One region of the Kitasatospora setae KM-6054 genome, then DNA from elsewhere that is predicted to be linked to it. Evidence: predicted binding sites of a transcription regulator. Region 1 holds the regulator's gene; the other holds the start of a gene.
The links. Region 1 encodes HspR, which represses chaperone genes until heat shock. Its sites were predicted from a motif close to TTGAGNNNNNNNNNCTCAA; they were not measured.
Positions count from the first base shown of each region.

Region 1 (14,661 bases):
CACGACCAGCCGGTCGGCGGCCACCACCGCGCCGGACAGGCCGGGCGGGGTGGAGGTGCCCTCGACGAAGCCCAGGTCGGCCTCGCCGGCCAGCACCTGGGCGGCGACGTCGTGCGAGTTGGCGGTGCGCAGGGTGACGGCGGTGCCCGGGCTGGCCCCGTGCAGGGCGAGCAGCCAGCCGGGCATCAGGTACTCGGCGACGGTCAGGCTGGCCACCACCCGCAGCCGGGCGTCCCGGCGGCCGCGCAGCGCGTCGATCCCGGCGTCCAGCGCCTGCGCGGCCTCGACCACCTGCCGGGCCCACTCGACCACCAACCGGCCCGCCTCGGTCGGCCGGGAGCCGCGCGGCGAGCGCTCCAGCAGGGCGACCCCGATCTGCCGCTCCATGCCCTTGATCCGGGCGCTGGCGGCGGGCTGGCTGACGCCCAGCTCGGCGGCGGCCCGGCCGACGCTGCCCAGCCGGGCCACGGCGAGCAGCAGCTCCAGGGCGCCGAGTTCCGGGACGTGCGGGGAGAGGGCCATAGGCCCAGGCTATGCCCTCATAGCGGACGGGTCGCTACCGCCGCCCCCGGAACCGGCCCAGGCTGGAGCCATGGCCACCCTCCTCGCCCCGCGCACCGCCCTCCGGCCGCTCGACCTCTCCCGGCTCGGCCCCAACTGGTACGCCGCCGTGATGGGCACCGCGATCACCGGCAACGCCGCCGCCGCGCTGCCGGTCCGGGTCCCGGGCCGGACGGTGTTCGCCGAGGCGGTCTGGACGCTCTCGCTGCTGATGCTGGCCGCCCTGCTGGCCGGTCGCGCCGTCCACCTCTCCCGCCACCGCGAGCAGGCCCGCCGCACCCTGCTGGACGACCCGTCCGCCGCCGTCTTCTACGGCTGCCCGCCGATGGCCCTGCTGGCCGTCGGCTACGGCGCGCTGACCGTCGGCGGCCCGGTGCTCGGCGAGCGGCCCGCGCTGGCGCTGGACGCGCTGCTCTGGACGGTCGGCACGGCGTACGCGCTGGCGGTGGCCGCCGGGCTGCCCTACCTGATGATCACCCGGCACCGGCTGTCCGTGCTGGAGGCCAACCCGACCTGGCTGCTGCCGGTGGTCGCGCCGATGGTCTCCGCCGCGCTCGGCCCCGCGCTGGTGCCGCACCTGCCCGAGGGGGCGGCCCGGCAGGCGCTGCTGTACGCGTGCGTGGCGATGTTCGGCGCCAGCCTGCTGGCCACCCTGGCGCTGCTGCCGGTGGTGCTCGGCGGCCTGCTGCACGGCAAGCTGCCCGCGCTGGTGCTGACCCCGTCGCTGTTCCTGGTGCTCGGCCCGCTCGGCCAGTCCACCACCGCCGTGCACCAGTTCGCCGACGCGCTGCCGCTCGCCCTGCCCGGGGCCGGCCCCGGCGCCGCGGCGGCCGCCCGCGGCCTGGCCGGGGCGTACGGCGTCGCGGTGATGGGATTCGCACTGCTCTGGCTCGCGGTGGCGCTCGCCGCCAACCTGCGGGCGCTGCGCGCCGAAATGCCGTTCGCGATGACCTGGTGGGCATTCACCTTCCCGGTCGGCACCCTCGTCACCGGCGCCACCGCACTGGCCCGGCACACCGGATTCGGCGGATTCACCGCGCTGGCCGCCGCGCTCTACCTGCTGCTGCTCGCCGCCTGGTCGGTGGCGCTGGCCCGCACCGCGGCCGGACTGCGGGCGGGCCGACTGCTCTGATCCCGGCTCCGGCCCAGGTCGGGGCGGGTGCGGGCGGTCCGACGGGTGGTGCTGCGGGTACGCCCGTTATTCGGCGTCGGCGATTCCGGATCCGTGGATCCGGTAAAGGATTGCCGAATTCCGTCCCGGGGCAGTGACATTCCGGGCCGCCGCGACGCCACCGGACGGACGCCCCCGCCACCGGCCCCCGAATGCCTGTTCGGCAGAGGGGGGGAATGCCCGGGGAAAGCGGCATTCCGGATACCGCGCCGGGGCGTTTGCTGCAGGTTCCTGCACTTGCGGGAACCTGCACCCGGTGAGCACTTGTTCGGGGTTCGCCGCGCTGTGAAGGTGTAGTCACGCCAGGTCGTCCGGGGCAGCCGCAGCCCAGTCGGCGACTTGCTCTTCGCGTGGGGGCGACAGGTGCGTTCGTATCTGCGCAACGGGGGGAAGAGCACCGGCCGGCACGCCACGTGTGGTGGTGGCTGCCGTGACCGGATCGGTGAGGCGTTGCTGCTCCGCCTCGCCGAAGCGCCATGACGCTGGCGTAACACGAGCGGGTCCTCCGGGATCCGGGTGCCTGGCACCCGCCCCGGAGGACGCGCCCGTAGCGCGGAGGTGACTCCCGCCGTCGACCGCGACGGCTCTGCTGGGATCATCATCCGCAAACGGAGGAACACGGCAGGGAGTGCTCGACGTGGCAGCGGACCACCCGAAGTCCGACCCGGACGCCGCTACGTCCCACCCGGACGGGGGCGCGTCCCACCCGCACGGCCGACCCGCGGACCGGGCCGCCGCACCGCACGACACCGACTCCGCGCGCAACGGCACCCGGCCGCCCGGAGGCCCCGCCGCGGGGGCCGCCGGAGGGCCCGTCGGAGGGCCGGAGGCCGGTCCGTCGTCCGGTCCGGAGGCCGGGCTGCCCGAGGAGGACGCCAGCCGGATCTACCTGGCCGTCCTCGCCGCCGGCGGCCGGATCCCGCTCGACGCGCCCGCCCCGCTCGGGACGGAACTCAGCCCGGAACGCCAACAGGCCCTGCTGGACCAGCTGGTGGCGATCGGCCTGGTGATGCCCAACCGGATCGACGGCTGCTACGTCGCGATCAGCCCGCGCGCCGTCGCCGAACGCCTCGGCGCCGACCTGCGCTCCCGCGCGACCCGCCTGCTGCTCGACGCCGGTCGGCTGCCGGGCGCGCTCGCGCCGCTCGCCCGCGCCTACGACGCCGTGCCCCGGCCCGCCGACCGGACCAGGCCGGCCGTCTACGTCGACGGCCAGGAGGACATCCGGCTGCGGATCGCCCAACTGGTCTCCGACTGCCGCCTCGAACTGCTCAGCGCCCAGCCCGGCCTGCGCCCGCCCGCCGTCCTCGAACTCGCCAACGCCCAGGACCAGCGGATGCTCAGCCGCGGCGCCACCCTGCGCGCGCTCTACCAGCCGGTCGCGCTGACCGCGGACAGCGCGGTCCGGCACGCCACCTCGATGACCGAGCACGGCGCCCAACTGCGGGTCCTGGACGAGCCGTTCCGCCGGCTGATCGTGATCGACCGGCGGATCGCGGTGATCCCCGCCGCCGAGGACCACAGCCGCGCCGCGTTCGTCGAGGACCCCGCCGCGATCGCCTACCTGGTGGCCGGTTTCGAACGCGACTGGGACCGCGCCGACCAGGTCCACTGGCACGGCCTGGACACCCGCACCCTCACCCGCGCCCTCACCGACCGGGTCGGCCGGCTGCTCGCCCAGGGCCTGACCCAGCGCGCCGTCGCCTCCCGGCTCGGCCTGTCCGAGCGCACCGTCGCCGGGCACATCTCCCGGCTGCGCGACCTGTACGGCGCCGGCACCCTGTTCCAGCTCGGCTGGCTGATGAGAGGCGGCGGCGGACGTGGCTGACCCGACGACCACCCCCGCCCCCGCGCCGACCCCCGCCCCCGTGCCGACCCCCGTGCCGACCCCCGTCCCGGCGTCCGCGCCCGGGCCCGTTCCGGCGCCGGTGTCCCGGCCCCGGCCCGAGGCGGGCACCGGGCCGATCGACGAGCCCGCCTGGCGCCTCTACCTGGAGGTCCTGGAGGCGGGCGGCCGGGTCGCGGCCGGCTCCGTCCCCGACGCGCGCCGGCCCGCCCTCGCCGGGCTGCTGCGCACCGGGCTGCTGGCGACGGACGGCCTGGACGGCACCTACCTGGCCGTCGACCCCCGGTTCGTCGCCGACACCCTCGGCACCGAGATGAACACCGAGGCCGCCCGCCTGCTCAACCGGGCCGAACGCCTCGCCGCCGACCTCGACCCGCTGATCGCCGCCTACGACAGCGTGCCCCGGCAGGCCGCGCCGGCCCGCGCCGACGAGCACGTCACCGGACGCGAGCACATCCGCCAGCGGATCGCCCAGCTCGGCGCCGCCTGCCGGCAGGAGGCCATCACCGCGCGGCCCGGCCCCGCGCAGCCCGCCGCCCTGGAGCTGTCGCTGGCCCAGGAGCTGCCGGTGCTCCGCCGGGGCTGCCGGATCCGCACCCTCTACCAGCCGGTCGTGCTCACCGAGCCCGCCGTGATCCGCTACGCCGAGACCGTCACCGAGGCCGGCGGCGAGGTCCGGCTGCTCGACGAGCCCTTCCAGCGGGCCCTGGTCTTCGACCGCGCCACCGCCGTCGTCCCGGCCACCGAGGACCGCAGCCGGGTCGCCGTGCTCTCCGACCCCGCGACCGTGGCGATGATCGTCGCCGCCTTCGAACGCGACTGGGAGCGGGCCGAACGGGTCTGCTGGAGGAGCCTGTCGGCCAGCGCCCCCAGCCAGGCCGCCGCCGACCAGGTCGGCCGGCTGCTCGCCCGGGGCCTGACCCAGAAGTCGATCGCGGCCCGGCTCGGCCTGTCCGAGCGCACCGTCGCCGGGCACATCTCCCGGCTGCGCGACCTGTACGGCGCCGAGACGCTGTTCCAGCTCGGCTGGCTGATGCGGAGGAGCAAGGACGATGCCTGACGCCGCGCCCCCGTACGCCGCCCCCGCCGCCGGGGCGCCGGTCCGGCCCGGCCGCCCGGTGCGGGACGGCGGCCGGCGTGGCTGAACGGGCAGCGTTCCGCCGGGTCCTTGACGGGGCCTTCGGCCGGGTGATCATCTTCGATGGCGAGGCGGCGACCGTCCCGGCCGCCCCCGCCGCCCCCGATGCCGCCTTCCCCGAGGATCCCGCCGTGGTCGACCAGCTGGCCGCCGTCACCCCGCCCGACGCGGACACCCCCGGCGGCCCCGCCCGGGACGGCGTCCGCCATGGCTGAACCGGCCCCCACCGACCGCTCCGCCCCCGCCGCCCCCACCGTCACCACGGCTCCCGCCCCCGCCGCCGCGCCCACCGCCGCCGAGAAGGCGCTGTACCTGGCCGTGCTGCGGGCCGGCGGCCGGGTCTCGGTGCGGGAGGCCGCCGAGCAGGACGCCGCCGCCACCGCCCGGCTGCTCGCGCTCGGCCTGCTGGTCCACCACGACGAGAGCGAGCAGCTCACCGCCGTCAACCCGCGCACCGCCGGCGGCCGGCTCAGCCGGGAGCTGCGCGAGGCCGGCACCCGGCTGTTCGAGGCGGCCGAGCACGTCCCGGCGGGCCTCGACGCCCTCGCCGACGCGTACGACAGCGCCCCCCGCCCCGGCGACGGCCGGCGGCAGATCACCCACCTGCTGGACGTGGACCGGATCCGGCACCGGCTGCTGCAGATCGAGGCGGACTTCCGCGAGGAGGTGCTGGCCGCCCAGCCCGGCTGCCGTCCCGGGATCTACCTGGAGAAGAGCGCCCGCACCGAGAAGGCCCTGGCGGGCGGCGCCCGGATGGACATCCTCTACCAGCCGGTGGTCAAGTCCGACCCGGCGGTGGTCGACTACGCGGTCCGGGCCACCGGCTGGGGCATGCGGCTGCGCTCGCTGGACGAGGACTTCACCCGGATGCTGATCTTCGACCGCCGGGTGGCGATCCTCTCCGCCTCCGCCGACAACCGCACCGCCGCGTTCGTCGAGGACCCCGCCGTGGTCGACCACCTGGTCCGGCTCTTCCAACGCGACTGGGAGCGCGCCGAACGCGTCCCCTGGCACGACCTGGCCGGCGCCGGCGTCCCCCCGACCGCCGAGCAGATCGGCCGCCTGCTCGCCACCGGCCTCACCCAGAAGGCGATCGCCACCCGCCTCGCCCTCTCCGAGCGCACCGTCGCCGAGCACATCGCCCGGCTGCGCGAACGCTACGACGCGGCCACCCTCTTCCAACTCGGCTGGCTGATGCGGGAGGCGGACCGGTGAGCCCCCGCCTGCCGAACGACGCCGAGCGCACCCTGTACCGGGAGGTGCTCGCCCAGGGCGGCCTGGTGCTGCTGCGGGAGGCGATGGAGCAGGACCCGGACGCCACGCTGCGGTTGGTCGAGCTGGGCCTGCTGGTGCGGCACGACACCGACCGGTCGCTGACGGCGGTCAACCCGCGCACGGTCGGCGCCCGGCTCAGCGCCGAACTGCGCGGCGCGGCCGGCCGCAAACTCGACCAGGCCGAGCACGCCGCGGGCCAGCTCGACGCCCTCGCCCACGCGTACGACAGCGCGCCGCGGCACGCGGCTCGGCGCAGCGAGGTGCAGCACGTCGCCACCCACCAGCAGATCAGGCACCGGATCATGCAGATCGAGGCCGAGATGCACGAGGAGACCCTCGCCGCCCAGCCCGGCGGCGCCCGCCCCACCCGCTTCATGCGCCAGGCCCTGCTCCGCGACCGGCACTTCCTCGCCGCCGGCGTCGTGCTGCGCACCCTCTACCAGCCGGGCGCCGAGGCGCACCGGCCGACCGTCTCGTACGCGGCCGCCGCGACCCGCGCGGGCGAGCGGTTCCGGGTGCTGGACGAGCCGTTCCAGCGGATGCTGATCTTCGACCGGAAGACCGCGGTGATCCCCGCCGCCGCCGACGACAGCACCGCCGCGTTCATCGAGGACCCGGCCGTGGTCGCCCTGCTGGTCGAGCGCTTCGAGCGCGACTGGGCCCGGGCGGAGCGGGTCGACTGGCAGGCGCTGGCCGGCCGGCCGCGGGAGAGCGGCGTCCCGCCCGAGCTGACCGAGCTGCTCGCGGCGGGCCTGACCCAGAAGGCGATCGCCTCCCGCCTCGCCCTGTCCGAGCGCACCGTCGCCGCCCACATCGCCCGGCTGCGCGAGCACCACGGCGCGGCGACCCTCGTCCAACTCGGCTGGCTGATGCGGGAGTCCGCGCGGTGACCGCCCGGCTGCCGAACGAGGCCGAGCGCCGGCTCTACCGCGAGGTGCTCGCCCGGGGCGGCCGGGTGCCGTTCCGCGAGGCGGTGGCGTGGGACCGGGAGGCCGCCCGGAACCTGGTCGCCCTCGGCCTGCTGGTGCACTTCGAGAGCGACGAGTCGCTGACGGCGGTCAACCCGAGGGCGGTGGGTGCCCGGCTCAGCGCCGAGCTGCGGGCCGACGCGGGCCGCCGCCTGGCCGAGGCGGAGCGGGCCGCCGCCCACCTGGACGGGATGGCGCAGTCGTTCGATGCGCTGTCGGGGCGGGAGGGCCGCAGCCCGGTGGTGCGGCACGTCGACCGGATGGAGGAGATCCGGCACCGCGTCATGCAGATCGAGTCCGAGACGGCCGAGGAGATCCTGGCCGCCCAGCCGGGCGGCGCCCGCCCGGTCACCCGGATGTCGGGGACCCGGCGGCACAACGAGCGCGCCCTCGCCCGCGGCATGCGGCTGCGGACGCTCTACCAGCCGGGCGCCCTCACCGACCCGGCCACCGTCGGCTACGCCGCCGAACTCTCCGCCGCGGGGGAGCGGTTCAAGGTCCTGGACGAGCCGTTCCAGCGGATGCTGATCTTCGACCGCCGCACCGCGGTCATCCCCGCCGCCCCGGGCGACACCAGCGCCGCGTTCGTCGAGGACCCGACCGTGGTCGCCCTGCTGGTCGAGCGCTTCGAGCGCGACTGGGCCCGCGCCGAGCAGGTCGACTGGCAGGCGCTGGCCGGCCGCCCGCGGGAGAGCGGCGTCCCGCCGGAGCTGACCGGGCTGCTCGCCGCCGGGCTGACCCAGCGGGCGATCGCCTCCCGGCTGGGGCTCTCGGAGCGGACGGTGGCCAGTCACATCGCCCGACTGCGCGAGCTCTACGATGCGGGGACGCTGTTCCAGCTCGGCTGGCAGTTGCGCGGGGCGGCCGGACGACCCACCGCACCGCCGGAGCGAGGAACGGCGCGGACGGGCGAGGAGGAGTGGGACCAGTGAGCGAGCCGAGCGGAGCGGCGCTGCCGACCGAGTCGGAGCGGCGGCTGTACCAGCAGGTCCTGGACCAGGGTGGCCGGGTGTCGTTCCGCGAGGCGGTCGAGCAGGACCCGACCGGGGTGCTGCGGCTGATGGAGCTCGGCCTGCTGCAGCACGACGCCGCCGAGCAGGCGCTCACCGCGGTGAACCCGCGCGCGGTCAGCGACCGGATCAGCGCCGAGCTGCGCGCCGAGGGCACCCGGATGCTGCTGCGCGCCGAGGAGATGCCGACGCTGCTGGAGGACCTCACCCACGCCTACGACGCGACCCCGCGCCGGGCGGACCGCTCCAGCGTGGTGCAGCACGTCGACCGGAGCGAGCAGATCCGGCTCCGGGTACGGCAGTTGGCGAGCGAGGCGTACGAGGAGGAGCTGTCGCTGCACCCGGGCGGAGCCGGGCCGGCGGACCTGCTGGAGGACGCGCTGGACCGCACCCGGCGCTTCCTGGAGCGCGGCGGGACCATCCGCACCGTCTACGAGCCGACCGCGCTGCTGGACGCCACCACGGTGCGCTGGGCGGAGCGGCTCACCGGCTGGGGAGGCCGGTTCCGCACCCTGAGCGAACCGTTCAGCCGGCTGCTGGTCTTCGACCGCCGGATCGCCGTCGTCCCGGCGTCGGCCGACAACTCCAGTGCCGCGTTCATCGAGGACCCGGCGGTGGTCTCGTTCCTGGTCGCCGCCTTCGAGCGGGACTGGGAGCGGGCCGACCTGGTCCAGTGGCGCGCCGCCGGGCACGAGCCGGAGGGCGAGAGCGTCGTCCCGGTGCACGAGCAGGTGGGCCGGCTGCTCGCCCAGGGCCTGACCCAGAAGACCGTCGCCTCCCGGCTGGGCCTCGGCGAACGCACCGTCGCCGCGCACATCTCGCGGCTGCGCGAACTCCACGACGCGGAGACCCTGTTCCAACTCGGTTGGCAGATGCGGGGAGCCGGGGAACAGGGTGACTGACGCGGCGTCAGCCGGTGGCGATCTCGGGGGACCAGAAGCCGTACGGGCCGGCCGCCTCGCGGCGCGGGCGCGGGAACTGCTCGCCGGGCGCGGTCCAGAAGCCGCCGCGCAGCGACAGCGCCATCCCGGCCCAGTCCAGCGCGGTCTCCACGGTGTGGTGCAGCGCCTCCTGCGACCAGGTGTCGTCGAAGACCAGCGGCAGCACCGGCGAGACCTGCTCGATGGTGGCGATCAGCGGGTTGTGCGTGATCGCCTCGTCCACCAGCAGCACGATCGGCTTGCGCAGCGCGGAGGCCCAGCCGAGCTCCAGGCTGACTCCGGCCGACAGCGGCGCCCCGATGTACGCGAAGACCAGGTCCGCGCTCTGCATCGCCCGGAAGTCCGACGGCACCCGCTGCTCCGGCGCCCGCCCGGCGATCGTCCACGCGTCGCTGTGGTGCGCGCTGTAGACCGCGGCGCCGCTGTCCAGCAGCGTGCTGCGCAGCGTGGTCAGCCGGGTCCGGCTCGCGAGGGTCACCACACTGTCCGCCGGCCCGGTCAGCCGCATCAGCGGCGCGGCCAGGAAGACCCGTGCCCGGCGCCCCTCGGCGCGGTGTTGCGTGTGGTGCTCACTCATGTCGACTCCGGGGGAATGCCTTCCGGGCGGGGGCAAGATCCCGGAAGGTGATTTAGACGATGGCTGCTCAGTGCGTTCGGGAACCGCTGTCGATCCTTCATTTGAATGAGCATCGGCAAGTGTGGTGGACTTAGTGATGCTCCTGAAAGCGAACTGATCGTCCATCGCCGCCTGTGCCTGCGTCCAGCGTTCCGGTGTGTCATCTCCATGCATGGCAGAGAGATGACATGGTGCCCAGCGTTAGGAGTCAGTGACAGCAGGGAGGCGGCTGCGATACCTTCGTTCGGTGGTTGGTTTGTCCAGCCCGTCGACAAGTGAGCGAGAGGAGTGGGGAGAATGTCTCGTCTGTGGCGTTTTACGCTGAGGGCGGTACTGCCGACGGCCCTTGGAGCAGCGGTGCTGGTGGGCTTCTCGGCGCTCGCTGGTCAGGACGACGGAGCGGACCAGGCGAGGCGGGATATCGTGGCCACCGCCCTGGACTTCAACTGGAACTAGCGGCGCCGCCGGTGTGCCGGCACCCCCTCGGCCCGCGCGGTCAAGGGGTCGCTCGCCTGCTGGCAGTCCGACCGCGGGCACGCGGTGGCGGGGCGTCAGGAGCCGGGCGAGCCTTTACCCAGTACGTAGCCCAACTGGAACAGTGATTCCACGTTGTAGTCCTCGCGCATTTCGGCGAGATGCCGTGCCAGCGTGCGTTCGCTGATTCCGAGTTGCCTGGCGATGACCCGGTGATTGGTGCCGGCGAGCAGCAGGTCGATGATGGTCTGCCGGAGCCGGGACACCACTTCCTGCGGGACGGTCCGCTCGCCGTCGAAATCCAGCGCCTTGTTCCACAGGCGCTCGAATATCTCCTCGGCCAGGAAGTTCACCACGGACTGGTCGTGGATGAAGGCGGCCAGGCTCATGTCCGAAGCGACCGGGATGACGGCCATCCGGCGGTCGAGGATGAACAGGCGGCTGTAGGGCTCGTCCAGGGTGCGGAACTGCCACCCGGAAGCCGACAGCGTGCTGACGTAGTCGCGGGTCGGCTGGTGGTAGCGGGTGCTCGCGTGGTAGATCGTCCGCATCGCGGTGCCCTGCCGCAGGGTCTTGAGATCGCTCTCCATGCTCGCCGCGAGCATCTCGGGCGGCCGGGGGCCGCCCGGCTGCATTGCCAGGGCCTCTTCCCTGGTCGTGCTGGTGAGCTGCTGGAGCCGCTGATTGATCAGGGCTTTCCCGCGGATGTATTCGACGAATCCGCTGTTCTGTTTCGGGGAGTGGAAAGCCTCCGAGAGCTCGTGGAGCTCGGTCGGAATCGAAATGGCCTGGGACAGGAGTTCCAGGGCCTGCTGCTGCCAGCGGGTGCTGAGCGTCGAGGAGAGCTGGGCGGGATCCATCGCGATCAGGGTCCCCGGTTCGTCCACATCCGGGACCAGCAGGCCGAGGGCGAGGAGTTCGCGGACGTCCTCCTCGGCGTCGTCCGGGTTTCCGAGGCTGATTCGCCCCTGTTGTTCGAGTGCGTGGAGATAGAGGGTGCGGGCTCCTTGGGACAGACGGCCGGGGCGGTTCGTGGCGCCTGACTGATCCTGCGTGTTCATCCCCACCTCTTGTCATCGACCAGCCGCCTGGTCAACGGGACGTAAAGGGTCCCCCTCGATGCCCCCAGGCCCGAAGTCCTCTCCGGAAGGCGCCGACCGGTGCCGCCCACCGATCGTTGTGCACTCTCTCACGGGAGGCAGAGCCGCCGACACCCCCCGATGGGCAGGGTCCCGGCGGCTCGGCGGCTTTCGGACGCGCTCAGCGCTTGGGCCGCCAGACCACCAGCGCGCTGGACTGCTGGACCTGCTGGTAGGGGACCAGGTCGCGGCGGTAGGAGGCGTGCACGGCGGCCTCGCGCTGCTGGAGGGTGGCGGCGGCGCTCTCCAGCGCGTCGACCAGTTCGGCGACCCGGGACTGCAGGGCGGCGACCTGGTTCTCCAGTTCGATGATGCGCTTGATGCCGGCCAGGTTGATGCCCTCGTCCTGGGAGAGCCGCTGCACCTCGCGCAACTGCTGGATGTCCCGGGCGGAGTAGCGGCGGCCGCGGCCGGCCGTGCGGTCGGGGCTGACCAGGCCGAGCCGGTCGTACTGGCGGAGGGTCTGCGGGTGCAGGCCGGACAGCTCGGCGGCGACCGAGATGACGTAGACCGGGGTGTCCTCGGTGAGGACGTACGGCGGGGCGGCGGCGCGCGGGCGGCCGCCGCCGGGCAGGCCCTCGCCGAGGCCGGGGCCGGGGCCGATCCGGCCGGTGCCGTCGTGGCTGCTGTCGGGGTGTGGGCTCATCGGGGTCTCACGCTCCCTCCGCCGCCTTGAACAGGGCGGCTCGCGGGTCGTCCGAGGCGGTGGCCTCGCGGTACTGCTCCAGCGCGGTCAGCGCCTCTCCGGTGACGTGCTTGGGCACCGTGACCTCCACGGTGACCAGCAGGTCGCCGCGGGTGCCGTCCTTGCGGGTGGCGCCCTTGCCGCGGGCCCGCATGGTCAGGCCGTTGGCGCTGCCGGGCGGCAGCTTGAGCTTCACGGCCGGGCCGTTCAGGGTCGGCACCTCGATGGTGCCGCCCAGCGCGGCTTCGGGGAAGCTCACCGGCACGGTCACCGTGAGGTTGTCGCCCTTGCGCCCGAACACCGGGTGCGGGTCGACGTGCACGCTGACGTACAGGTCGCCGGGCTGGCCGCCGCGCTCGCCCTGGGCGCCCTTGCCCTTGAGCCGGATCCGCTGCCCGTCCTGCACCCCGGCCGGGATCCGGACCTGCATGGTGCGGGCCGAGGAGGCCCGGCCGCTGCCGTGGCAGACGGTGCACGGGTCGTCGACGATCATGCCGCGGCCCTTGCAGTCCCGGCAGGGCTCGGAGAGCGCGAAGGCGCCCTGGCCGCGGCTGACGGTGCCGGCGCCGACGCAGGTCGGGCAGACCCGCGGCGTGGTGCCGGCCTTGGCGCCGGTGCCCGCGCAGGCGCGGCAGGCCGCCTGGGAGGTCATCCGCAGCGGCACGGTGGCGCCGTCCACGGCCTCCTCGAAGTTCAGCGTGACCTCGGTCTCGACGTCCGCGCCGCGGCGCGGCTGGGCCGCCTGTCGGCCGCCGCGGTTGAACAGGCCGCCGAACACGTCGCCGATCCCGCCGCCGCCCGGCGAGCCGCCGTTGAACAGGTCACCGAAGTCGAACCCGCCGGCCGCGCCCGCCCCGCCGGGCCGGAAGCCGCCGCCCGCGAACAGCGAGCGGGCCTCGTCGTACTCCTTGCGGCGCTTCTCGTCCGAGAGCACGTCGTACGCCTCGGAGATGTCCTTGAAGCGCTCCTCCGCCTTGGCGTCGCCCTTGTTCGCGTCCGGGTGGAACTCGCGGGCCAGCTTGCGGTAGGTCTTCTTGATCTCTGCGGCGGTGGCGTCCTTGGGCACGCCGAGGACCTTGTAGTAGTCCTTCTCCACGTAGTCCTTAGCGCTCATGGCCTTTGACCGCCACCTCCCGGGAAACCGAAGTTCTGTTGCCTGCCGGCACCGCGGCGCGGTGCCCTGATACGGCGCTGCGGAGCCGGCCGTCGTACTGGACGACGTACGACTCCGCAGCGCACGGGTGCTCCACTCAGCTGTCGGACGGACCGTCGGCCTTGTCGCCGTCCGGCTCTCCGGTGGTCTGGGTGCCCGGCTGGGGCTCCGCGACCGCGACCATCGCCGGGCGGATGATCCGCTCGCCGATCCGGTACCCCGGCTGGAGGATCTGCACGCAGGTGTCCTCCGTCACGTCCGACGAGTAGCTGTGCATCAGCGCCTCATGGATCGTCGGGTCGAAGGGCTCGCCCTCCTTGCCGAACTGCTGCAGCCCGAGCTTGGCGACCACCGTCTCCAGCGACTCGGCCACCGACTTGAAGCCGCCGGTCACCTCGCCGTGCTCGCGGGCCCGGCCGATGTCGTCCAGCACCGGGACCAGCGACTCCAGGATGTTGGAGACGGCGATCTCGCGGACGGTGGAGCGGTCCCGCTCGACCCGCTTGCGGTAGTTCTGGTACTCGGCCTGGAGCCGCTGCAGGTCGGCGGTGCGCTCGCCGGCCTCGCGCTTGGCGGCGGCCAGTTCGTCGGCCCCGGCACCCGCGACGGCTTCCTCGGCCGCCTTCAGCACGGCCTCCTCGGCGGCGGAGTCGTCGCCGGGCTGCTCGCCCTGCGGCTTCTCCGTCATGCCGCACCGCCCTTGGGCTTCTCGTCGTCGACGATCTCGGCGTCGACCACGTCGTCGTCCTTGGCGCCCGCCTCGCCGGCCCCGGCCGCGCCGGCCGCCGCGCCCGCGCCGTCGGCCTGCGCGTACAGCGCCGCGCCGAGCTTCTGGGCGGTGGTGGAGACCTTCTCGGTGGCGGTGCGGATGGCCGCGATGTCGTCGCCCTTGAGGGTCTCCTTGAGCTCGCCGATGGCGGTCTCGACCTCGGTCTTGACGTCGGCCGGGAGCTTGTCCGCGTTGTCCGCGATGAACTTCTCGGTCGAGTAGACGAGCTGCTCGCCCTGGTTGCGGGTCTCGACGGCCTCGCGGCGCTTGGTGTCCTCCTCCGCGTAGCGCTCGGCCTCCTCGCGCATGCGGTTGACCTCGTCCTTCGGCAGCGAGGAGCCGCCGGTGACGGTCATCTTCTGCTCCTTGCCGGTGCCGAGGTCCTTCGCGGCCACGTGCATGATGCCGTTGGCGTCGATGTCGAAGGTCACCTCGATCTGCGGCAGGCCGCGCGGCGCCGGCGGCAGGCCGGTCAGCTCGAACATGCCGAGCTTCTTGTTGTACGCCGCGATCTCGCGCTCGCCCTGGTAGACCTGGATCTGCACGGAGGGCTGGTTGTCCTCGGCGGTGGTGAAGATCTCGGAGCGCTTGGTCGGGATCGTGGTGTTGCGCTCGATCAGCTTGGTCATGATGCCGCCCTTGGTCTCGATGCCGAGGGACAGCGGGGTGACGTCGAGCAGCAGGACGTCCTTGACCTCGCCCTTGAGCACACCGGCCTGCAGGGAGGCGCCGATCGCGACGACCTCGTCCGGGTTGACGCCCTTGTTGGCGTCCTTGCCGCCGGTCAGCTCCTTGACCAGCTCGGCGACGGCCGGCATGCGGGTGGAGCCGCCGACCAGGACCACGTGGTCGATCTCGGACAGCTGGATGCCGGCGTCCTTGATCACGTTGTGGAACGGGACCTTGCAGCGGTCC
Region 1 is NC_016109.1:4,249,851-4,264,511, reverse strand. Features, by position in the region: gene KSE_RS18880 (LysR family transcriptional regulator) at 1-522, opposite strand, end outside; gene KSE_RS18875 (SLAC1 family transporter) at 593-1,693, shown strand; gene KSE_RS18870 (LuxR family transcriptional regulator) at 2,370-3,560, shown strand; gene KSE_RS18865 (LuxR C-terminal-related transcriptional regulator) at 3,553-4,638, shown strand; gene KSE_RS18860 (hypothetical protein) at 4,716-4,931, shown strand; gene KSE_RS18855 (LuxR C-terminal-related transcriptional regulator) at 4,924-5,931, shown strand; gene KSE_RS18850 (LuxR C-terminal-related transcriptional regulator) at 5,928-6,881, shown strand; gene KSE_RS18845 (LuxR C-terminal-related transcriptional regulator) at 6,878-7,891, shown strand; gene KSE_RS18840 (LuxR C-terminal-related transcriptional regulator) at 7,888-8,871, shown strand; gene KSE_RS18835 (TIR domain-containing protein) at 8,879-9,487, opposite strand; gene KSE_RS42885 (hypothetical protein) at 9,824-9,982, shown strand; gene KSE_RS18830 (helix-turn-helix domain-containing protein) at 10,078-11,061, opposite strand; gene KSE_RS18825 (heat shock protein transcriptional repressor HspR) at 11,261-11,785, opposite strand; gene dnaJ (molecular chaperone DnaJ) at 11,793-12,938, opposite strand; gene grpE (nucleotide exchange factor GrpE) at 13,075-13,665, opposite strand; gene dnaK (molecular chaperone DnaK) at 13,662-14,661, opposite strand, start outside.

Region 2 (14,661 bases), 1.2 Mb from region 1:
CGCGGCCGATCAGCGCCTCGGTGTAGAGCTTGCGCACCGAGCGCTTCTTGTCGATCAGGTCGTACATCAACGGCTGGGTGAAGGACGGGTTGTCGGCCTCGTTGTGCCCGCGGCGGCGGTAGCAGATCAGGTCGATGACGACGTCCTTGTGGAACTGCTGGCGGAACTCGAAGGCCAGCCGGGCCACGCGCACGACGGCCTCGGGGTCGTCGCCGTTGACGTGGAAGATCGGCGCCTCGATCATCCGCGCCACGTCCGTGCAGTACATCGACGAACGCGAGGAGGCGGGGGCGGCGGTGAAGCCGACCTGGTTGTTGACGACCACGTGCACGGTGCCGCCGGTGCGGTAGCCGCGCAGCTGCGACATGTTCAGCGTCTCGGCGACCACGCCCTGCCCGGCGAACGCCGCGTCCCCGTGGATCTGGATCGGCAGGACCGGGAACGTGGTGCCCCCGAAGTCCAGGATGTCCTGCTTGGCCCGCGCGATGCCCTCCACCACGGGGTCCACCGTCTCCAGGTGCGACGGGTTCGCCGCCAGCGACACCTTGATCGTCTCGCCGTCCAGGCCGGTGAACGTGCCCTCCGAGCCCAGGTGGTACTTCACGTCACCCGAACCGTGCATCGACTTCGGGTCCAGGTTCCCCTCGAACTCCCCGAAGATCTTCCCGAACGGCTTGCCCACGATGTTCGCCAGCACGTTCAGCCGCCCGCGGTGCGCCATCCCGATCACGGCCTCGTCCAGGCGGTGCTCGGCCGCCGCGTCGATCGTCGCGTCCAACAGCGGGATCAACGACTCGCCGCCCTCCAGCGAGAACCGCTTCTGCCCGACGTACTTCGTCTGCAGGAACGTCTCGAACGCCTCCGCCGAGTTCAACCGGCGCAGGATCCGCAACTGCTCCTCGCGCTCCGGCTTCGTGTACGGCTTCTCCAACCGCTCCTGCAGCCAGCGGCGCTGCGCGGGGTCCTGGATGTGCATGTACTCGATGCCCACCGTGCGGCAGTAGGTGTTGCGCAGCAGGCCCAGGATGTCGCGGAGCTTCATCATCTTCTGGCCGCCGAAACCGCCGACCGCGAACTCCCGCTCCAGGTCCCACAGCGTCAGGCCGTGGGTGGTGACGTCCAGGTCGGGGTGCTTGCGCTGCATGTACTCCAGCGGGTCGGTGTCGGCCATCAGGTGGCCGCGGACCCGGTAGGAGTGGATCAGCTCGATCACCCGCGCGGTCTTGTTGACCTCGTCGTCGTGCGTGGTGGCCACGTCCGTGGCCCAGCGCACCGGCTCGTAGGGGATCCGCAGGGACTCGAACACCTCGTCGTAGAAGTTGTTCGCGCCCAGCAGCAGCTGGTGGATCGAACGCAGGAACTCACCCGACGCCGCGCCCTGGATGACGCGGTGGTCGTAGGTCGAGGTCAGCGTCATGATCTTGGAGATGCCCAGGCGGGCCAGGGTCTCCGGGGAGGAGCCCTGGAACTCGGCGGGGTACTCCATCGCGCCGACGCCGACGATGGTGCCCTGGTTCTGCATCAGGCGCGGCACCGAGTGGACGGTGCCGATGCCGCCGGGGTTGGTCAGCGAGACCGTCACGCCGGTGAAGTCGTCCATCGTCAGCTTGTTGGCGCGGGCCCGGCGCACGATGTCCTCGTACGCCTGCCAGAACCCGAAGAAGTCGAGGGTGTCGGCCTTCTTGATCGCCGCGACGACCAGCTGCCGGTCGCCGTTGGGCTTGACCAGGTCGATGGCCAGGCCCAGGTTCACGTGCTCGGGCTTGACCAGGTAGGACTTGCCGTCCTCCACCTTGTAGGAGTGGTTCATGCCCGGGTTGGCCTTCACGGCCTGGACCAGCGCGTAGCCGATCAGGTGGGTGAAGGACACCTTGCCGCCACGGGCGCGCTGCAGGTGGTTGTTGATCACGATCCGGTTGTCGATCAACAGCTTCGCCGGGACCGCGCGCACCGACGTCGCCGTCGGGACCTCCAACGACGCGTCCATGTTCGACGCCACCGCCTTCGCCGGACCACGCAGCTGGATCACCTCGGGACCCCCGGCGGCCTTCGCGGGCGCGGCGGCGGCCGGAGCCGCGGCCTTCGGCGCGGGCGGCGCGGCGGGGGCGGCCGGAGCGGCCGGGAGCGTCGCGGGGGCGGCCACTGGCTGCGCGGGCGCCGGCGCGACGGGCGCGGGGGCGGCGGGCGCGGCCGGAGCAGCGGCAGCGGGAGCGGCAACAGGGGTCGGCTGGGCGCCGACCGGAGTCGCGGCCTGGGTCACTGGAGTCACCTCGGTACCGGGCTTGTAGTCGGCGAAAAAGTCCCACCAGGCGCGATCGACCGAAGCCGGGTCCTGGAGGTACTGCTGGTAGATCTCGTCGACGAGCCACTCATTGGGGCCGAAGCCAGTGGAGCTTGCCGAGCTGGGGGTTTCTTGGTGTGGCGACACGGGGCAACCGCCCTCTTCCGCTTCCTTTTGGGATGGTGGACAGCGGGGATTAAGGCTACGCCTCCGACCAGTGATCGCGCAGTCCCCGATGGTCAGGCGTCGCCCAGATCACATCGCCGGACCGGTTTTTGGCCTGATCCGTGCGTTAGGGATGCCGGAAATCGGGGAAAGCAGGGCCCGGCAGATCGTGGTCATACCGGAAGAAAATCGGACGAAGCAGTGGTATAGACCACTTGGCGGCCTCGGCCCGGGACCGGCCCCGAGCAGCCCGGCCCCGGTTTGTACCGATTGCGCCACAGTCTCAGGCCGGCACCGGCGACTCACCCGGAAGGATGACCTCGATCCGGCAGCCCGCCGCCTCCTCCGCCACCCGGATCCGGCCGCCGTGCAGGTCCACCGCCCAGCGCGCGATCGCCAGCCCCAGGCCGGTGCCGCCGTCGCTGCCCGGTCCGAGCGCGGTCGGCGAACCGCTCCGGCCGAACCGCTCGAAGACCCGTTCGCGGTCCGCCGCCGGGATGCCGGGCCCCTGGTCCTCGACCTCCAGCAGCAGCCCGCCGCCCTCCGCCGCCCGGGCCCGCACCGTCACGGTGCCGCCGGCCGGCGAGTGCTTGCAGGCGTTGTCGACCAGGTTGGCCACCACCTGGTGCAGCCGCTCCTCGTCCGCCACCGCGGCCAGCCCGGCCGGCTCCACCTCCACCCGCAGCCGGACGTCCCCGCGCCGGGCGTACGCGCCGCCGGCCGTCGCGCCGTCCACCGTCACCCCGCGCAGCACCCCGTCCAGGAACGGGCCGACCAGGAACGGGCGGGAGTCGAGCGGGACGACGCCGTCGTCCAGCTTCGACAGGTCCAGCAGGTGGGTGACCAGCCGGCCCAGCCGCTCGGTCTGCTCCAGGGCGGTGCCCAGGTTCTTCGGGTCCGGCTTCACCACGCCGTCCACCACGTTCTCCAGCAGGCCGCGGAGCGCCGCGATCGGCGTGCGCAGCTCGTGCGAGACGTTGGCGATCAGCTCCCGGCGGTGCCGGTCGGCGGCCTCCAGGTCGCCGGCCATCCGGTTGAAGGTGTCGGCCAGCTCGCCGATCTCGTCCCGCGAGGAGACGTGCACCCGGGCGCTGTAGTCGCCCTCCGCCATCGACCTGGCCGCCGCCGTCATGTCGCGCAGCGGCGCGGTCAGGCCGTTCGCCAGGAACTGCATGAACAGCAGCGAGGCGATCAGCGAGAAGATCATGATGATCCGGATCTGGGTCTCCGACCGGATCGCCACCACCACCATGCCGGTGGCCAGCACCACCGAGACGACCACCAGCAGGGCCAGCTTGCCCTTGATCGAGCGCACCGGGTCGAACGGGCGGATGTCCGCCCACACCCGGTGCGCGGCGCGCACCGCGAGCGGCGGCCGGGGCCGGGGGGAGGAGGCCGGCTCGGCTTCCCCGTTGCGTTGCTGCGGAAAGGTCATGGTGTCCCTGCGACTCGTCGTCGGTGACTCGTCCTCGGTGGGCCCGGCGGTGGTGGTGCTCCGGCGGCGGTGCTTCGGCGGCGGTGCTTCGGCGGCGGCTGGTGGGGCCTCCCCGGCCGCGCCGGGGGGCCGGGCCCCCGGGGAGGGCCCGGAGCGGGGGCGTCCGGTCAGGACAGCGGGGCCTCCAGCGCGTACCCCACGCCGTGCACGGTGCGGATCCAGCTGGCGCCGATCTTCCGGCGCAGTGCCTTCACGTGGCTGTCGACCGTGCGGGTGCCGGACGCGTCGGTCCAGTCCCACACCTCGGCCAGCAGCTGCTCGCGGGTCAGCACCGCGCGCGGCTGCGCCGCCAGGCAGGCCAGCAGGTCGAACTCGGTCGGCGTCAGGTGCACGTCGCCCGAGCCCAGCCGGACCCGGCGCTGCACGTGGTCGATCTCCAGCTCGCCGAAGCGCAGCGAGCCCAGCGCGGGCGTGCGGGCCGCCTGCTGGGCGCGCTCGACCCGGCGCAGCAGCACGTTCACCCGGGCCGCCAGCTCGCGCATCGAGAACGGCTTGGTCATGTAGTCGTCCGCGCCGACGCCCAGGCCCACCAGCAGGTCGGTCTCGTCGTCCCGCGCGGTCAGCATCAGCACCGGCACCGGGCGCTGGGCCTGGATCCGGCGGCACACCTCCAGGCCGTCGAAGCCCGGCAGCATGATGTCGAGCACCACCAGGTCGGGCTGCCAGGTGTGGAACCCGTCCACCGCGCCCGGCCCGTCGTGGGCCACCGCCACCTTGAAGCCCTCGGCTCCCAGCCGCGCGGCGATCGACTCCGCGATGGTGGGCTCGTCCTCCACGACGAGCACCCGTCGCTGGGTGCCCACCGGTCCACTGCTGATCGTCTCTTGCTGGATCTCTGTCACGGTCACGCCACCGCCCCCAGGGCTCGCGGGCCGGCCGTCCGGGGGGACGGCGGGCTCCGCTCGTAGTCGTCTTGTTTCCGTCTGCTGTTCCGTCGTGGGTGTGCCCCGCCCGTGGTCGGCCCAGGTTTGGCAGGTCCCCGATCGGACGGGCACGGGCCGCTACCTTACCCGCAGCACTTGCGAGCTGTAACGGTACGTGTGCGAGCGGCACGTGCCCGGGCCGAGGTCTTCACAGAAGTTCCTCAGACACCTCTCACCCACCCCCCGTATCGTGGGCACGACGAGGCGTCAGGGAGGCGGCATGACCAGCGCGGAACTGCGGCGGCGACTGATCCGGCCCGGGCTCCGGGCGGTGCCCACCCCGCGGTCCAACCCGTTCGCGCTCGGTTACCTCGCGCTGCTGCTGGGCACCACGCTGTACGCCCGCTTCGGCGACCCGGAGACCGTGCACCGGCTCCAGTCGCTCTCCTCCACCGACGCGCACAACCTGCTCGTCCACCCCGCGCTCTCCCTGGTCGGCAGCGGCCTGTGGGTCGCCGGGCCGGTCTGGATGCCGTACTTCTGGGCCTTCGCCCTCACCGTCGCACCCTTGGAACGACGGATCGGCGGCCTTCGTGCCCTCGCCGTCTTCGGCGCCGGCCACGTCGCCGCGACGCTGCTCTCCCAGGGCGTCGTGATCACCGCGGTCGCGGCCGGCGGCGCCGCGCCCGACCTGCTCGACGCGATGGACATCGGCGTCTCGTACGGGGTGCTCACCTCGCTCGGCGCCCTCGCCGGACTGCTCGGCCCGACCGGGCGGAAGGTCGCGCTGGGCGCCGGACTCGCCCTGATCGCGCACCAGGTGGTCAGCGACCCGGACCTGGTCACCGGGGTCGGCCACCCGGCGGCGCTCGCGGTGGGCGTCGCGCTCTGGCCGGTCCTCCGCGGCCGCGGGCCCCGGCGCGGCCTGGGCGCGCGGATCGCCTCGCGGGTGGGGCTGCGGCCGCTGCCCCGCTCCTCCTGACGCGTTCCTCCTGACGCGCGCGGCACCGCGCGCCCCCGCCGGGGTGCGGGGTCCCCGGCGCGCGCCCGCCGTCCGCCGCGCGCCGGTCAGTCTTGTTCACTCAGGGTGAACAAGGCCGGGGGAACAATCGGCGAGCGCCAAACCTTAGTCAGGTCAGCTCAACTTCACTGACTGGGGAGAGATCATGGCATCGACGTCCGTTCCGCTCACTCTGCCTGTGCTGCCGCTCGACGACGAGGTGGTACTCCCCGGCATGGTGGTCCCGCTGGAACTCTCGAACCCCGAGGTGCGCGCCGCCGTGGAGGCGGCCCGGGCCGGGAACGCGGGGGGCAAGCCGCAGGTGCTGCTGGTGCCCCGGCTGGACGGGTCGTACGCGGCGGTGGGCGCGCTGGCGACCGTCGAGCAGGTCGGGCGGCTGGCGGACGGTGACCCGGCCGCGCTGGTCCGCGCCGTCCGCCGGGTGCGGATCGGCGCCGGGACGACCGGGCCGGGGGCCGCGCTGTGGGTGGAGACCACCCCGTTCAAGGAGTCGGACCAGGGGCTGCCGGTGGCCGGCCGGGCGCTCGAACTGGTCAAGGAGTACAAGGCGCTGTCCACCCAGTGGCTGCGCCGCCGCGGCGCCTGGCAGATCGTCGACCGGGTGGCCGCGATCGAGGACGTCGGCGAGCTCGCCGACCACATCGGCTACGCGCCGTTCGCGACCGCCGAGCAGAAGCTGAAGGTGCTGCTGGAGGCCGACCGCCCGGCCCGGCTGGAGTACGCGCTGGGCCTGCTGCGCGAGCACCTCGCGGAGGAGGAGGTCAACGACTCGATCCGCAAGGACGTCGAGGAGGGCGTGGCCAAGCAGCAGAAGGAGTTCCTGCTGCGCCGCCAGCTGGAGGCGGTGCGCAAGGAGCTGGCCGAGCTGAACGGCGAGGCCGATACCGAGGAGGAGGACTACCGGGCCCGGGTCGAGGCCGCCGCGCTGCCGGAGAAGGTGCGCGAGGCGGCGCTCAAGGAGGTCGACAAGCTGGAGCGCGCCAGCGACCAGTCGCCCGAGGGCTCGTGGATCCGCACCTGGCTGGACACCGTCCTCGAACTGCCGTGGAACGAGCGCTCCGAGGACGCGTACGACATCGCCGCCGCCCGCGCCGTGCTGGACGCGGACCACACCGGCCTGGCCGACGTGAAGGACCGGATCGTCGAGTACCTGGCGGTCCGCAAGCGCCGGGCCGACCAGGGCCTGGGCCAGATCGGCGGCCGCCGCGGCGGGGCCGTGCTGGCGCTGGTCGGGCCGCCCGGGGTGGGCAAGACCTCGCTCGGCGAGAGCGTCGCGAAGGCGATGGGCCGCTCGTTCGTCCGGGTCGCGCTCGGCGGCGTGCGGGACGAGGCGGAGATCCGCGGCCACCGGCGGACGTACGTCGGCTCGATCCCCGGCCGGATCGTCCGGGCGATCAAGGAGGCCGGGACGATGAACCCGGTGGTGCTGCTCGACGAGATCGACAAGGTCGGCTCGGACTACCGGGGCGACCCGGCGGCGGCCCTGCTGGAGGTGCTGGACCCGGCGCAGAACCACACCTTCCGGGACCACTACCTGGAGGTCGAGCTCGACCTCTCGGACGTCGTCTTCCTGGCCACCGCCAACGTGCTGGAGGCGATCCCCGAGCCGCTGCTGGACCGGATGGACCTGGTCCGCCTCGACGGCTACACCGAGGACGAGAAGGTCGCCATCGCCCGCGACCACCTGCTGCCGCGCCAGCTCGCCAAGGCCGGCCTGGGCGGCGACGAGCTGACGGTGGACGAGGCGGCGCTGCGCCGACTGGCCGCCGAGTACACCCGGGAGGCGGGCGTCCGGAACCTGGAACGCTCGATCGCCCGGATCCTGCGCAAGGTCGCCGCGCAGACCGAGCTCGGCGAGCGCGAACTGCCCGCCGCGATCGGCCCGGACGACCTGCGGGCGCTGCTCGGCCGGCCGCACCACGTGCCGGAGTCGGCGCAGGAGCCGGCCGAACGGCGCACCGCGGTGCCCGGCGTGGCGACCGGCCTGGCGGTCACCGGGGCCGGCGGCGACGTCCTCTACATCGAGGCCTCGCTGGCGGACGCCGAGACCGGCTCCACCGGGCTGACCCTGACCGGCCAGCTGGGCGACGTGATGAAGGAGTCGGCGCACATCGCGCTCTCCTTCCTGCGCTCGCGCGGCGCCGAGCTGGAGCTGCCGGTGACCGGGCTGCGCGAGCGGGGCATCCACCTGCACGTGCCGGCCGGCGCGGTGCCCAAGGACGGCCCGAGCGCGGGCATCACCATGACCACGGCGCTGGCCTCGCTGCTCTCCGGCCGCAAGGTGCGCACCGACGTGGCGATGACCGGCGAGGTGTCGCTGACCGGCCGGGTGCTGCCGATCGGCGGGGTGAAGCAGAAGCTGCTGGCCGCGGACCGCTCCGGGATCACCACGGTGATCATCCCCAAGCGCAACGAGGCGGACCTGGACGACGTCCCCGCCGAGGTGCTGGAGCGGCTGACCGTGCACCCGGTGTCGGACGTCCGCGAGGTGCTGCGGCTCGCGCTGGAGCCGGCCGGGGTGCTGGTGGCGGCGGCCTGACGGCGGGCGGCGCGCCGGTGGCGGGCGGTGCGCCGCCGGCGGTCCGGCGGCGGGCGGGCCGGGCCGGGCGCCCCGGGAGCGGCGGGTTCCCGAGGCGCCTGGTGGTCGCCGGTCCGGGCCGATGGGACACTTCCGGCATGCCGTCCCCCACACAGCGCGTGCTGGCCGCCGTTCCGGAGCGCTACCGCCCGTTCCTGGTCAAGCACCGCACGCTGGTGAAGTTCCTGGTGGTCGGAGGGACCTGCTTCCTCCTCACCATGGTGATCAACTTCGCCCTGAAGACGACGGTCCTGGAGAGCAAACCGGTGGTCGCGCTGACCATCGCGACCGTGATCACCACGGTGATCTCCTACGTGCTGAACCGGAAGTGGTCCTTCCGGGCGGTCGGCCGCAAGCGCGAGGCCGCCGGGTTCTTCCTGGTCAGCGCGCTGGCGGTGGGCGTCAACGACCTCCCGCTGGTGGCCTCCCGGTACGTGTTCGACTTCCGCACCCCGGACGTCAGCCACTTCTCGCAGGAGCTCGCCGACTTCTTCAGCGGGATGATCGTCGGGACGCTGCTGGCGATGGCCTTCCGGTTCTGGGCGATGAACCGCTTCGTGTTCACCGAGTTGGCCGAACGGGTCCGGGAGGACGACCAGGAGCCGGGCCGGGAGCCGGGCCGGGACCCGGAGCGGGTCTGACCCCGCCCCGGGCCCGCCGGGCTCACGCCCCGGCCGGGGCCGGCGCCGGGGCCGGCCGGCGGAACAGCGGCGGGCGGGTCACCGCCAGGAAGGTCACCCCGACGCCGATCACCGCCCAGACCGCCAGCACCAGGAACGGCACGGTCAGGTGGGTGGAGTCCAGGTAGGCGATCGAGCGGGCCGCCGAGGTGCCGGCCCCGTTCGGGATCCACTCGCCGATCGCCCGCCAGAACGCGGGCAGCAGCGGCGGCGGGAAGACGCCGCCCGCGCTGGGGTTGCCCAGCACCACGAAGACCAGCACGGCCAGGCCGATGCCGATCACGTCGAACAGGCACTCCAGCGCCATCGTGAAGGCGCCGACCGAGAACACCACCATGGTGCCGAGGCCGGTCAGCGCGGCGATCGAGCCGGGCAGCGCGTCCAGGACCGGGCCGGTGATCACCGCGCCGAGCAGGCCGGCCGCGACCGAGTACAGCGCCAGCGTGCCGAGCCGGAGCACCGCCCGGGCGGTGTTGGCCGGGCGGGAGCCGGCGCTGATGCCGAGGATCGAGGCGACCAGGTAGCCGCCCACGCACCAGCCGATCACCAGGTAGAAGGCGGACAGGCCCTCGGCGTCGCCGCGGGCCAGCGGGATGGTGTCGTCGACCGCGACGGTCCGCTGCTGGGCGGCGGCCAGCTTGGTGACGATGCCCTCCGCGGCGGTGGCGGCGGCCGGGCCGCGGGCGTCGGCGACCAGCAGGGCGTCCTCGGTGCCGGCCGGGTCGAACACCCAGGCCGCGTAGATCTGCTGGTCCTTGATCCGGTCCCGGGCGGTGGCCGCGTCCGGCGCGGTGGAGGCCCGCACCGCGCTGTCCGGGACGGCCTCCAGCGCGCCGACCAGCTTCGGCGCGACCTCGGGCGGGGCGACCACCGCGATCGACAGCTCGTGCGGCTTCGGGTGGTGCAGGGCGCCGACGTACGAGGTGATGAAGCCGAGTTGGAGCAGCAGGACGCCGACGACCAGGAAGAACGCGCGGGGGGTGACCGCGTCCTTGAAGTCGCCGAGGAACCCCTTGCCCGGTGAGGCCGGGTGGGCCATGGGAGCATCTCCCTCGCGGATAGGTGTCAAGACGGCAAAAGTGTCAAAAACGGATACTTCATAGCATGAAACAGTTGCGTGCCGGGGGAGGCGCGAGCTGCGCGATACTGAGCGCCATGACTGACCACCTGGACGGGCCGAACCCCGCCGAGCTGGCCTTTCTCGCGGTCGAGCGGGAGGTGGCCACGCTGTTCCGGCGCAGCCGGGCGCGGGCGACCGAGATCTCCCGGCTGGTGCACCCCGAGCTGGAGGCCGGGGCGTACGTGCTGCTCGGGTTCATCCGGGAGTCCGGGCGGGCCCGGGTGACCGACGTCGGGCTGCACTTCGGGGTGGGCAAGGCCACCGTCAGCCGGCAGATCCGGGCGATCGAGGAGCTGGGGCTGCTGTGCCGGGAGACCGACCCGCTGGACCGGCGGGCCTCGCTGGTGTCGCTGACCGAGGAGGGCGAGCGGCGGTTCGCGGCGGCCCGGGCGGAGCGGATGGCGCGGTTCCGGGCCTCGCTGGCCGGGTGGGAGCTGGGTGAGCTGGAGCAGTTCGCCCGGCTGCTGGAGCGGTTCAACGAGCTGACCGAGAACGTCTGAGCGGGCCCCGGGCGGGGTGTTCCTTTACCTGGGCTTGAAGAAAGTTGCCTCACTCAACTATCCACGTATAGTTGCTTGAGGCAACGAATTTTTAGTCGAAGGAACCGCATGTCGTCGACCCTCCCGGCACCCGAGCAGGACCGGATGTCCCACCGCCAGGTACTCGAAGCCCTCTCGGGCCTGCTGCTCGGCCTGTTCGTGGCCGTGCTCTCCTCCACGGTCGTCTCCAACGCGCTGCCGCGGATCCTGAACGACCTGCACGGCGGCGAGTCCGCGTACACCTGGGTGGTCACCGCCGCGCTGCTCTCGATCACCGCCGCCACCCCGCTCTGGGGCAAGCTCTCCGACCTGGTCAGCAAGAAGCTGCTGGTCCAGATCGCGATGGTGATCTACGTGCTGGCCTCGGCGCTGGCCGGCCTGTCGCAGAGCATCGGCATGCTGATCTTCTGCCGGGTGCTGCAGGGCATCGGCGCCGGCGGCGTGATCGCGCTCGGCCAGATCTGCCTGGCCGCGATGGTCCCGCCGCGCGAACGCGGCCGGTACAGCGGCTACTTCGGCGCGGTCTTCGCGCTCGCCACCATCGGCGGCCCGCTGATCGGCGGCGTCATCGTGGACACCTCCTGGCTCGGCTGGCGCTGGTGCTTCTACGTCGGCGTCCCGTTCGCGCTGGTCGCGATCGTGGTGCTGCAGCGCACCCTCAAGCTGCCCGAGGCCGTCACCCGCAAGCCCAAGATCGACTACCTGGGCGCGCTGCTGATCACCGCCTCGGTCAGCCTGCTGATGATCTGGATCTCGCTGGCCGGCAAGAACTACGACTGGGCCTCCTGGCAGACCGCCGTCATGGTGCTCGGCGGCCTGGCGCTGGCCGCGCTGTTCGTCGTCGTCGAGAAGCGCGCCGCCGAACCGCTGATCCCGCTCGACCTGTTCCGCCACCGCACCGTCGCCCTCGCCGCGCTGGCCAGCGCCTTCGTCGGCGTCGGCATGTACGGCACCACCACCTTCCTCGGCCAGTACTTCCAGCTCGCCAAGGAGAAGAGCCCCACCCAGGCCGGCCTGCTCACCCTGCCGATGATCATCGGCCTGGCGGTCTCCTCCACGGTGGCCGGCAAGCTGATCACCAAGTACGGCAAGTGGAAGGGCTTCCTGGTCGCCGGCACCGTGCTGCTCGCCGCCGGCCTCGGCCTGATGGGCACCGCCCGGGACGACACCGCGTACGCGCTGCTCGCCCTCTACATGCTGGTGGCCGGCGTCGGCCTCGGCCTGACCAGCCAGAACCTGGTGCTCGCGGTGCAGAACACGGTGCCCCGGCACGAACTCGGCGCGGCCAGCTCGACGGTCACCTTCTTCCGCACCATGGGCGGCGCGATGGGCGTCTCCGCGCTCGGCGCGCTGCTCGGCCACAAGGTCGCCAGCTACACGGCGGAGAACTTCGCCAAGGCCGGCATCCCCGCCACCGGCGCGGGCGGCGACGGCATCCCCGACCTCAAGAAGCTGCCCGCGCAGGTCGTCCCGCTGATCACCGACGCGTTCGGGCACGGCGTGGGCACGGTGTTCCTGATCGCCGCGCCGTTCGCGGTGGTCGGCTTCCTGCTGGTGCTGTTCATCCGCGAGGTGCCGCTGCGCACCAGCAACGACGAGCGCCCGGCCGCCCCCGCCGGGGCCAAGGCCGCGGAGCTGGTCGCCGACTGAGCCGGCCGGCCCGGAGGCCGGCGGCGGACGACATGCGAGAAGGGCCCCCGCCGTGGTGGCGGGGGCCCTTCGCCGTGCCTGCGCGCGCGGCTACTTCGAGGCGATCAGCGAGATGCCGTACAGCACCGCGGCCGCGCAGGCCGCGAAGCAGACGCCCGCGGCGACCAGGGCGGGAACGCCCCTGCTGCCGGTGCCGGCCGCGACGGCGGCCTCCCGGCGGGACAGCGCCAGGTTGCCGAGCGCGAAGACGACGACCACGCCGAGGGTGACCAGCAGGCTGACGCCCGCGGTCTCGGCCAGTGCGGCCCACTTGATGTTCATGTGCGGGGTTCCTCTCAGGCCGCGAGGGTGGTCGGGCCGGGGACGGCCGGGGCCTCGGCGGCCGGGGCCGCGTCCGCCGCGTTCTCGTTGACGTTGTCCGCGTGCACCGGCTGGCGGCGGGAGATCACCCACATCGAGCCCGCGCCGGCCACCAGCGCCAGGCCGACCACGGCCACACCCCAGTCGCCGCGGTCGGCGATCAGCGCGGCCACGCCGGAGACCGCGGCGGCGGCCGGCAGGGTCAGGCCCCAGGTGGCGGCCATCCGGCGGACCATGCCCCAGCGCAGCCGGCCGGACGGGCCGCCCAGGCCGGCGCCCATGATGCCGCCGGAGCAGACCTGGGTGGTGGACAGGCCGTAGCCCATGTGCGACGAGGTCAGGATCACCGTCGCGGCGGCGGTCTCCGAGGCGAAGCCCTGCGGCGGCCGGATGTCGGCCAGACCGGAGCCCATCGAGCGGATGATCCGCCAGCCGCCCATGTAGGTGCCGAGCGCGATGGCCAGGCCGGCGCTGACGATCACCCAGGTCGGCGGGCCGTCGCCCTTGTCCAGCGCGCCGGCCGAGATCAGGGTCAGCGTGATGATGCCCATGGTCTTCTGCGCGTCGTTGGTGCCGTGGGCCAGCGAGATCAGCGAGGAGGAGAAGACCTGGCCCCGGCGGAAGCCCTTCTCGGTGCCCTCCTTCGGGGTGCCCCGGGTGATCAGGTACGCCAGCTTGGTGGCCCCCCAGGAGGCCGCGCCCGCGATGATCGGGGAGGCCACCGCCGGGATCAGGATCTTCGAGACCACGGTGGTGAAGTTCACGCCGTGCAGTCCGACGCCCACGACGGTGGCGCCGATCAGGCCGCCGTACAGCGCGTGCGAGGAGGACGAGGGCAGGCCCTTCAGCCAGGTCAGCAGGTTCCACAGGATCGCGCCGACCAGGGCGGCGAAGATGATCGAGGGTTGCAGTCCGGCCTTCTCGTTGACCAGGCCGCCCGAGATGGTGGTGGCGACCTTCACGGAGAGGAAGGCACCGGCGAAGTTGAGCACCGCCGCGATCGCGACGGCGACCTTGGGCTTGAGCGCGCCGGTCGCGATGGACGTGGCCATCGCGTTGGCGGTGTCGTGGAAGCCGTTCGTGAAGTCGAAGGCGAGCGCCGTGATGATCACAACGGCCACCAGGAACGTGATGTGTTCCATACCCAAACAATCGTCGTAGTGGTCGGACTGACGTTGCTGTCCTCGGTGAAGGTAGGAAGTGATGGTGAACGGGAGGTTAACTGGACGCGGAGTCCTGGCTCCGTTCGTGACGCGGGAGTTGCCGCCGCGTTGAGTTCCCATGGTGGTCAGGGCCTTGCGGTGAGACCGGTCTCACACTCCGGACCGGATGAGAATTCACCCGGCGGCCCCGAAAGCACCTGCCCCGAACCGCCCTCCGCATGGCAGGATCGGTCCGATCGCCGACGGACAACAAAGGGGAGGCCGGCCGATGGGGGCAGGGCAGCGGACCGAGACGACCGGCCTGCGGCCGTGGGTGCGCGCCGCGCTGCGCTGCGGAGCGGTGCTCGCCGCCGCCGCGCTCACCCTGCCGTTCGCGGTCTCCGCCGCGTACGCCGTGCCCGACCCGTCCCCGACGGTCGCGGCCGGCGCCGACCCGCTGGCCGACGCCAAGCGCACCCTCGGGCCGCTGCTGGAGCAGCTGCACACCCTCTACCAGCAGGCCGAGGCCGCCACCGAGCGGTACAACGGCACGGCCGCCGCGCTCGTCGAGCACCGGAACACCGTCCAGGACCTCGACAACCGGGTCGAGTTGCAGCAGAAGGCCGTCGACGCCGGCGGCGACCTGGCCGCGCAGCTCGCCGCCGCGCAGTACCGCAACAACCAGATATCCGGGTACGCCGAGCTGCTGATGGCCGAGAACCCGTACGAGGCGGTGGTCATCGCCGAACTGCTCAACTCCGCCGGGC
Region 2 is NC_016109.1:5,490,450-5,505,110, forward strand. Features, by position in the region: gene KSE_RS24485 (multifunctional oxoglutarate decarboxylase/oxoglutarate dehydrogenase thiamine pyrophosphate-binding subunit/dihydrolipoyllysine-residue succinyltransferase subunit) at 1-2,428, opposite strand, end outside; gene KSE_RS24490 (HAMP domain-containing sensor histidine kinase) at 2,730-3,881, opposite strand; gene KSE_RS24495 (response regulator transcription factor) at 4,049-4,783, opposite strand; gene KSE_RS24500 (rhomboid-like protein) at 5,085-5,786, shown strand; gene lon (endopeptidase La) at 5,971-8,364, shown strand; gene KSE_RS45910 (GtrA family protein) at 8,502-9,044, shown strand; gene KSE_RS24515 (ABC-2 transporter permease) at 9,067-10,122, opposite strand; gene KSE_RS24520 (MarR family winged helix-turn-helix transcriptional regulator) at 10,239-10,703, shown strand; gene KSE_RS24525 (MDR family MFS transporter) at 10,812-12,392, shown strand; gene KSE_RS24530 (hypothetical protein) at 12,483-12,713, opposite strand; gene KSE_RS24535 (inorganic phosphate transporter) at 12,728-13,894, opposite strand; gene KSE_RS24540 (C40 family peptidase) at 14,184-14,661, shown strand, end outside.
Region 2: the regulator HspR is predicted to act here: its motif matches at 5,930-5,948, upstream of lon (endopeptidase La).